One region of the Streptomyces sp. NPDC050732 genome, then DNA from elsewhere that is predicted to be linked to it. Evidence: riboswitches for the same ligand, from Rfam matches in the RefSeq annotation. Region 1 holds a riboswitch; the other holds the start of a gene.
The links. A riboswitch is a leader RNA that binds a small molecule or an ion and turns the genes downstream of it on or off. The one in region 1 is predicted to bind cobalamin.
Positions count from the first base shown of each region.

Region 2: linked by a shared signal. The riboswitch ahead of AB0H82_RS28790 (ABC transporter substrate-binding protein) and the one ahead of cobN (cobaltochelatase subunit CobN) in region 1 are both predicted to bind cobalamin.

Region 1 is NZ_JBFAHP010000013.1:2,237-6,174, forward strand. Features, by position in the region: gene AB0H82_RS13960 (precorrin-8X methylmutase) at 1-71, opposite strand, end outside; gene AB0H82_RS13965 (cobalamin biosynthesis protein CobG) at 83-1,360, opposite strand; cobalamin riboswitch at 1,466-1,604, shown strand; gene cobN (cobaltochelatase subunit CobN) at 1,638-3,938, shown strand, end outside.
Region 2 is NZ_JBFAHP010000036.1:74,763-78,700, reverse strand. Features, by position in the region: gene AB0H82_RS28800 (helix-turn-helix domain-containing protein) at 1-734, shown strand, start outside; gene AB0H82_RS28795 (VOC family protein) at 731-1,186, shown strand; cobalamin riboswitch at 1,184-1,369, shown strand; gene AB0H82_RS28790 (ABC transporter substrate-binding protein) at 1,495-2,499, shown strand; gene AB0H82_RS28785 (iron chelate uptake ABC transporter family permease subunit) at 2,550-3,557, shown strand; gene AB0H82_RS28780 (ABC transporter ATP-binding protein) at 3,554-3,938, shown strand, end outside.

The DNA.
Region 1 (3,938 bases):
TCCGCCTCCGCGCGGATGGTGGCAAAGGACTCGCGGTAGATCGCCGCGCCGTCCTTCTCGTAGTCGAACACTGTGCTCTCGCTCATCTCGTGGCCGTCGTTTTCATGGTGTTACGTGCCGTGGTGACCGTCTCGGTCAAGGTGCCGCCCGTTACGGGCACGGTCGAGCCGCCGGTGCGCACCGTCACCTCGTAGCGGTCGTCCCCGGTGGCGAGGACGTCGACCCAGTCGCCGTGCGGGTGCCCGCAGCGCCGCTCGCAGCCGGACCAGTGGACGGGGAGTCCGCCGGTGCCCGGCACGGCGTCGGCGCGGACGTCGGCGAGGGACTTGGCGCAGCCCGGGCGGCCGGTGCAGGCGCCGACGCCCAGCCAGGGCGAGTCGGGCGCGGTGACGTATCCGGCGTCGGCCAGCGCGGCCAGCCGTGCGCGGGCGGCGGCGCCGTCGGCGAAGCCGGGGAGCACGAAGCCGCGCCAGGGCGTGACCCGCAGCTCGTCGGCGGGGAGCGGGAGGAGGGCCCGCCACTGGGCGGCGCTCACGCGGCCGAGGGGCGCGTGGACCACCACCGCGCGGCCGACGACGCCCGGGGCGGGTGGCGCGGTGACCGGCGGCCGCGGGACGTCGGCGGGCGTGGCGGCGACGTCGGCCCGGGCCAGCGCGCCGGCCAGGTCCACGGCCTGCCCGGGGGGCAGTTCGCGCACGCGCCAGGCGCCGTTGCCCGCCTCGCGCGCGGCGTCGAGGAAGGCCCCGGCGGCGGCGAGCGCGGCGCGCGGGACGTCGGCCCCGGCGACCCGGAGGGCGTGCCCCCCGAGGCGTACGACCGCGGTCCCGCCCGATTCTGCGACCAAGGTCACATCGCCGCCGGGCCCGGCCACGTCCCCGCGGCCGTCGTCGAGGGCGAACAGGAAGCGGCCGGAGAGCGCTGTCGTCCACTCTTCGGCGCACAGGAGCCGGTCCAGGTCACGGGCCCACAACTGCACGTCGGCGTGGCCGAGTCCGTCGGTTCCTGCGAGCGGGGACGCCACCACGTTCCGCACCCGCTCGTGCCGCTCGGAGGGCAGCAGGCCGGCCTCCGCGAGCAGCCGGGAGAGTGCGTCGCCGCACGCGTCGCCGAGGCCGCGCAGCTCGATGTTGCCGCGCGAGGTGACGCTGAGGTTCCCGTCCGCGAGACGCTCCGCCGCGACCCCGAGCACCTCGGCCTGACGGCCCGTCAAAAGGCCGCCGGGCAGCCGGAGTCGGGCGAGGCGCCCGTCGTCCGCGAGGTGCAGTCGGAGGGCTCCGGGGCAGGCGTCGCCCCGGTCGCGTATGAGGGATTCGCCCTGGTCTGGGGATGGTGCTCGGGTGGGCGGCATGGCGGCGAGCATACCCACGCGGATCCGGCCGGTCGCCTCCCGAGACGGACCGTCCTGGCAGGTGGCCGCCCCATCGGCGGCGGCCAGGACTTACTATGCAGGCGGCGGGCTACCAAGTCCGTCGACGCCAGCGACGGCGTGGGTCCACCAGGACCCGAGGGAGGAAGCCCGGTGCGAATCCGGCGCGGTCCCGCCACTGTGAGCCCCACCCGCGTGGGGTGAGCCAGGAACTCCTGCCGTCCATACGACCACCCGGGGCGCGGACACCCCGAGGAAGGCCTGCGCCCGCATGCTTCTGCTGTTGTCGACCTCCGACACCGACCTGCTCAGCGCCCGTGCGGCGGGAGGCCCGGTCGACTACCGGTTCGCCAACCCGTCCCGCCTCGACCTCGACGGGCTGCCCGCCCTGCTCGACGGCGTCGACCTCGTCGTCGTACGCCTCCTCGGCGGCGTCCGCGCCTGGCAGGACGGCCTGGACCAGCTCATCGCCACCGGCCTCCCGGTCGTCGTGCTCACCGGTGAACAGGCACCCGACGCCCAGCTGATGGCCTCGTCGACCGTGCCGATCGGCATCGCCGCCGAGGCGCACGCCTATCTGGCGCACGGCGGCCCCGCCAACCTGGAGCAGCTGGCCCGCTTCCTCTCCGACACCGTGCTGCTCACCGGCCACGGCTTCGAGCCGCCCGCCGCCGCCCCCTCCTGGGGCCCGCTGGAGCGCACCGCCCGCGCCGGTGTCGAGGGCCCGACCGTCGCGGTGCTCTACTACCGCGCCCACCACATGAGCGGCAACACCGCCTTCGTGGACGCGCTGTGCGGTGCGATCGAGGACGCGGGCGCCCGCCCGATGCCGCTGTACGTGGCGTCGCTGCGCGCCCCGGAGCCCGAGCTGATCGACGAGCTGCGCGCCGCCGACGCCATCGTGACGACCGTCCTCGCGGCGGGCGGCACCAAGCCCGCCGAGGCCTCGGCCGGCGGCGACGACGAGTCGTGGGACGCGGGCGCGCTGACCGGCCTCGACGTGCCGATCCTCCAGGCGCTCTGCCTGACCGGGTCGCGCTCGGCGTGGGAGGAGAACGACGAGGGCGTCTCGCCGCTGGACGCCGCGAGCCAGATCGCGGTGCCGGAGTTCGACGGGCGCCTCATCACGGTTCCCTTCTCCTTCAAGGAGATCGACGAGGACGGGCTTCCCGCGTACGTGGCCGACGCCGAGCGGGCGGCCCGGGTCGCCGGCATCGCCGTACGGCACGCGCGTCTGAAGCACATCCCGGCCGCCGACAAGCGCCTCGCGCTGGTCCTCTCCGCGTACCCCACCAAGCACTCCCGCATCGGCAACGCGGTGGGTCTGGACACCCCCGCGTCCGCCGTCGCGCTGCTTCGCAGGCTCATCGCCGAGGGCTACGACTTCGGGCCCGAGGCCGAGATCCCGGGTCTCGTCTCCGGTGACGGCGATGAGCTGATCCGCGCGCTCATCGACGCGGGCGGCCACGACCAGGAGTGGCTCACCGAGGAGCAGCTCGCCGCCAACCCGGTGCGCATCCCGGCCGCCGACTACAAGCGGTGGTACGCGACGCTCCCGCAGGAGCTGCGCGACTCCGTCGAGCAGCACTGGGGGCCGCCGCCCGGCGAGATGTTCCTGGACCGCTCGCGCGTGGGCAACGGCGGTGACCCGGAGGGCGACATCGTGCTCGCCGCGCTGCGCCGCGGGAACCTCCTCATCCTCATCCAGCCGCCGCGCGGCTTCGGCGAGAACCCCATCGCGATCTACCACGACCCGGACCTGCCGCCTTCGCACCACTACCTGGCGGCGTACCGCTGGATCGCGGCGTCCGCGGCGGACGGCGGCTTCGGCGCCGACGCGATGATCCACCTCGGCAAGCACGGCAACCTGGAGTGGCTGCCCGGCAAGAACGCGGGCCTCTCCGCCGCCTGCGGCCCGGACGCCGCGCTCGGCGACCTGCCGCTGATCTACCCCTTCCTGGTCAACGACCCGGGCGAGGGCACGCAGGCCAAGCGCCGCGTGCACGCCACGCTCATCGACCACCTGGTCCCGCCGATGGACCGCGCCGACTCCTACGGCGACATCGCGCGCCTGGAACAGCTCCTCGACGAGTACGCGCAGATCAGCTCGATGGACCCGGCGAAGCTGCCGGCGATCCGCGCGCAGATCTGGACGCTCATCCAGGCCGCGAAGCTCGACCACGACCTGGGTCTTGAGGACCGTCCGGACGACGACGGCTTCGACGACTTCCTGCTGCACGTCGACGGCTGGCTCTGCGAGATCAAGGACATGCAGATCCGTGACGGTCTGCACGTGCTCGGTACCGCCCCGGCGGGCGCCGCCCGCGTCAACCTCGTCCTCGCGATCCTGCGGGCCCGCCAGATCTGGGGCGGCACGACCGCCCTGCCCGGTCTGCGCGAGGCCCTCGGTCTCGACGAGTCCGCGGCGACGCGCACCACCGCCGACGCGGCCGAGGACAAGGCCCGCGCGCTGGTCCAGGCGATGGACGACGCGGACTGGGACCTCGCCGCCGTCCCCCGCGACCAGGGTGAGCAGGTCGCCGCCGTCCTGGAGTTCGCGGCCCGCGAGGTG
Region 2 (3,938 bases), on a different contig from region 1:
CGCTGGACGGGCCCATCGCCACCGGCGGCACCCCCGGCCAGGCCACGGGACCGGACGCGGCGCGCACCGACATCGTCCTGGGCGGCCTGCACCAGAGCCCCGCGTACGTCGTACAGCCCGAGCACGAGGCGGGCATCCAGCTCGCCGTGCACCCCCTCGCGGCCCGCCCGCTCCTCGGTCTGCCCGCCGCCGCGCTGGCCGGGCAGCTCGTCGTCGGCGGCACCGACGTCCTCGGCGACCGGGCCGCGGACCTCCGCGAGCGCCTGTGCGAGCTGGACCGGTGGGAGGACCGCTTCGCCCTGCTCTCCGGCTATCTGCGGCGGCGCGCGGCCGACGACCGCGCCGCCGGATCGGTACGCCCGGAGGTCGCCGAGGCCTGGGCGTGGCTGGCCCGGCACCGGGGCGCGGGCACCCTCGGCGGCCTGTCCCGGCACGTGGCGCTCAGCGAGCGCCGGCTGACCGCGCTGTTCCGCGCCGAGACGGGTCTCAGCCCCAAACAGGCCGCCCGCCTGATGCGTTTCCAGCACGCCAAGGCCGCCGTGGTGCGCGCCGTCGCAGCGGGCGGGCCGCCGGACCTCGCCCGGGTCGCCGCCGACACCGGCTACTACGACCACTCCCACCTCGTACGCGACTTCCAGCAGTACACGGAGGCGAGCCCCACCCGCTGGCTGGCCGAAGAGTGCCGGAATATCCAAGCCGGGTCGCACGGCGGCGGCGAAGAGTGGGAGACATGAACACCACACCTGACACCAAGCTCGCCCCCGCCGTCTGGCCGGCCCTGCAGGCCCAGGACGCCCCCGCCCTGATCGACTTCCTCGTCGGCACCGTCGGCTTCCTGCGCACTGCCGTCTACGAGGACGGCGGCCGCGTCGCCCACGCCCAGCTCGACTGGCCCGAGGGCGGCGGCATCATGCTCGGCTCGTACGACCCCGAGTCGGCGGCCGCGGCCTGCGGAAAGCCGGGCACTTCGGGCGCGTACGTGGTCACCGACCACGTGGACGCCCTGTACGCCCGCCTCACCGAGGCCGGCGTCAAGATCACCCGTGAGATCGAGGACAAGCCGTACGGCAGCCGCGAGTTCGCCATCGAGGACCCCGAGGGCAACCGCTGGTCCTTCGGCACCTACCGCGGCGAGCCGAGGCCCGCACCGGCCCAAGGCCCGGACGGGTCCCGCAAGGACGCGTGATAACTTGCGCAAGCCAGTCAAACCCACACCTGGGCCAGGGAATCCGGTGCGAATCCGGAACTGACGCGCAGCGGTGAGGGGGACGGGCGGGGCCACGGCCACTGGGCGTTCCAGGACGCCCGGGAAGGCGCCCCGCCCGGTCGATCCCGAGTCCGAAGACCTGCTGGCGCCTCCGCTCGCACACCGGGCGACGGAGGTCGTGACGCAGGCCAGGCTCCGCGTATGAGCCGCGAGACCCAAGGGATCACGTGTCCTCGACAGCCCGTATATGCCGTACGGCCCGTATATCCGCTCTGCTCTGTGCCGGAATGCTCACGCTCACCGCGTGCGGCGACGGCTCCTCGGGGAGGTCGGAGAAGTCGGCGGGCGGGAGCGCCGACGGCTATCCGGTGACCGTCGCCTCCTGCGGCAAGGAGGCGAAGGTCGACGCGCCGCCCCGGCGGGCCGTCTCCCTCGACCAGGGTTCCACGGAGATCCTCCTCTCCCTCGGCCTCGCCGACCGCATGGTCGGCACCGGTACGTGGACCGACCCGGTCCTGAAGAACCTGGAGAAGGACAACGCGAAGGTGGAGCGGCTCGCCGACCGCTACCCGGCGCTGGAGAAGGTCCTCTCCAAGGAGCCGGACTTCGTCAGTGCCTCCTTCCTCTACACGGTCGGCAAGGGCGGCGTCGCGGACCGTGCGAAGTTCACCGAGCTCGGCGTCCCCGTCTACGTCTCGCCCACCGACTGCGCGGGCAAGGACAACAACGGCGCCGGCGACGGCAAGCGCGTCAAGACCCTCACCATGGACACCGTCTACGGAGAGGTGCGCGACTTGGCGAAGGTCTTCCACGTCGAGAAGCGCGGCGAGAAGCTGGTCGCGGACCTGAAGGGCCGGGTCGCGAAGGCCACGAAGGACATCGACGGGGCGGCCGCCTCCGACGTGACGCTCCTGTACTGGTTCGCCAACTCCGACGCCCCCTACATGGCGGGCTGCTGCGGCGCGCCCGGCATCATCACCCGGGAGCTCGGCGCGAAGAACGTCTTCGACGACACCCGCGAGGAATGGCCCCAGATCAACTGGGAGACCGTCGCCGACCGCGACCCCGACGTCCTCGTCATCGGCGACCTCACGCGCAAGTCGCAGTCGGCCGAGAGCGCGGCGGCGAAGATCAAGTTCCTGGAGTCCAACCCGGCGACCAAGAACCTCACCGCCGTGAAGAAGAAGCGGTACGTCCTCCTCAGCGGCCAGGCCATGAACCCCACGATCCGCACGGTCGACGGCATCGAACAGGTCGCGGCGGGCCTGCGGAAATTCGGACTCGTCAAGTGACGGAGGCGGCACCCGTACTCGCCCCAGCGCCCACTCCCGTCTGGAAGGGTGTGCGGCACGGCCTCCTGTGGCTGGCCGGAGCCGCCGCGCTCGTCCTGTCCGTCTCCCTGGCCGTCACCATCGGCCCCGCGGACATCTCCGTGCCGGACGTGTGGGCGACCGTCGCCGCACACCTCGGCTGGGGCGAGAGCCCGCTCACCCCGATCAGGGACGGCATCGTCTGGAACCTGCGGATGCCGCGCACCCTGCTCGCCGCGGTCTGCGGCGCGGGCCTCGCGGTCTGCGGGGCGGTCATGCAGTCGCTGCTCCGCAACCCCCTCGCCGACCCGTTCGTGCTCGGGGTGTCGTCCGGGGCGTCCACGGGAGCGGTCGCGGTCGTCGTCCTCGGCGTCGGCGGGGGAGCGGTGTCCGTCTCGGCGGGCGCCTTCGCGGGCGCGCTCTGCTCCTTCGCGCTGGTCCTGCTCCTGAGCCACACGCTGGGCGACACGACGGACCGGGTCGTGCTGTCCGGCGTGGCGGCCATGCAGCTGTTCTCCGCGCTCACGTCGTTCGTCGTCCTCACGGCGGGCGACGCGGAGACCACCCGCGGCATCCTCTTCTGGCTCCTCGGCTCGCTGAGCGGGATCGGCTGGACGGACGTCTGGCTGTGCGGCGCGGTGCTCGTGGTGGCGCTGGTCGTCTGCCTCGGCCACGCCCGTACGCTCGACGCCTTCGCGTTCGGCCCGGAGGCCGCGGCGGCGCTGGGCGTCCGGGTGGCCCGCACCCGGCTCGTCCTGCTCTGCACGACCGCTCTCCTGACCGCGGCCCTGGTCAGCTCGGCGGGCGCCATCGGCTTCGTCGGCCTCGTCCTGCCGCACGCGGCCCGCGCGGTCGTCGGCTCCGGCCACGCCCGGCTCCTCCCGGTCACCGCGCTCGCCGGCGCGGTCTTCCTGGTCTGGGTGGACACGCTGGCCCGCACGGCCCTGCAGCCCCAGGAGGTCCCGGTCGGCGTGGTGACCTCGCTCATCGGCGTACCGGCGTTCGTGGCCGTGCTGTACCGGACGCGGAGGGCGTCATGACGTACGACGTACTCCTCCCCGACGCCCCGGGCCTGCGCGCCGACCGCGTCTCCCGGGAGGCGGGCGGGCGGCTCGTCGTCGACGGCGTCAGCCTCGCGCCGCCCGACGGCGCCATGGTGGGGCTCCTCGGCCCCAACGGATCCGGCAAGTCCACGCTCCTGCGCATCCTCGCGGGCGTCCTCGCCCCGGCCTCCGGAGTGGTCACCCTGGACGGCCGCCCGCTGCCCGACACGGGCCGCCGCGAGGTGGCGCGCCGGATCGCCGTGGTCGAGCAACACGCGTCGACCCAGGTCGAGTTGACCGTACGGGACGTCGTACGCCTGGGCCGCATCCCGCACCGCCGCGCGTGGTCGGCCCCCACGGCCCACGACGAGCGGGCCG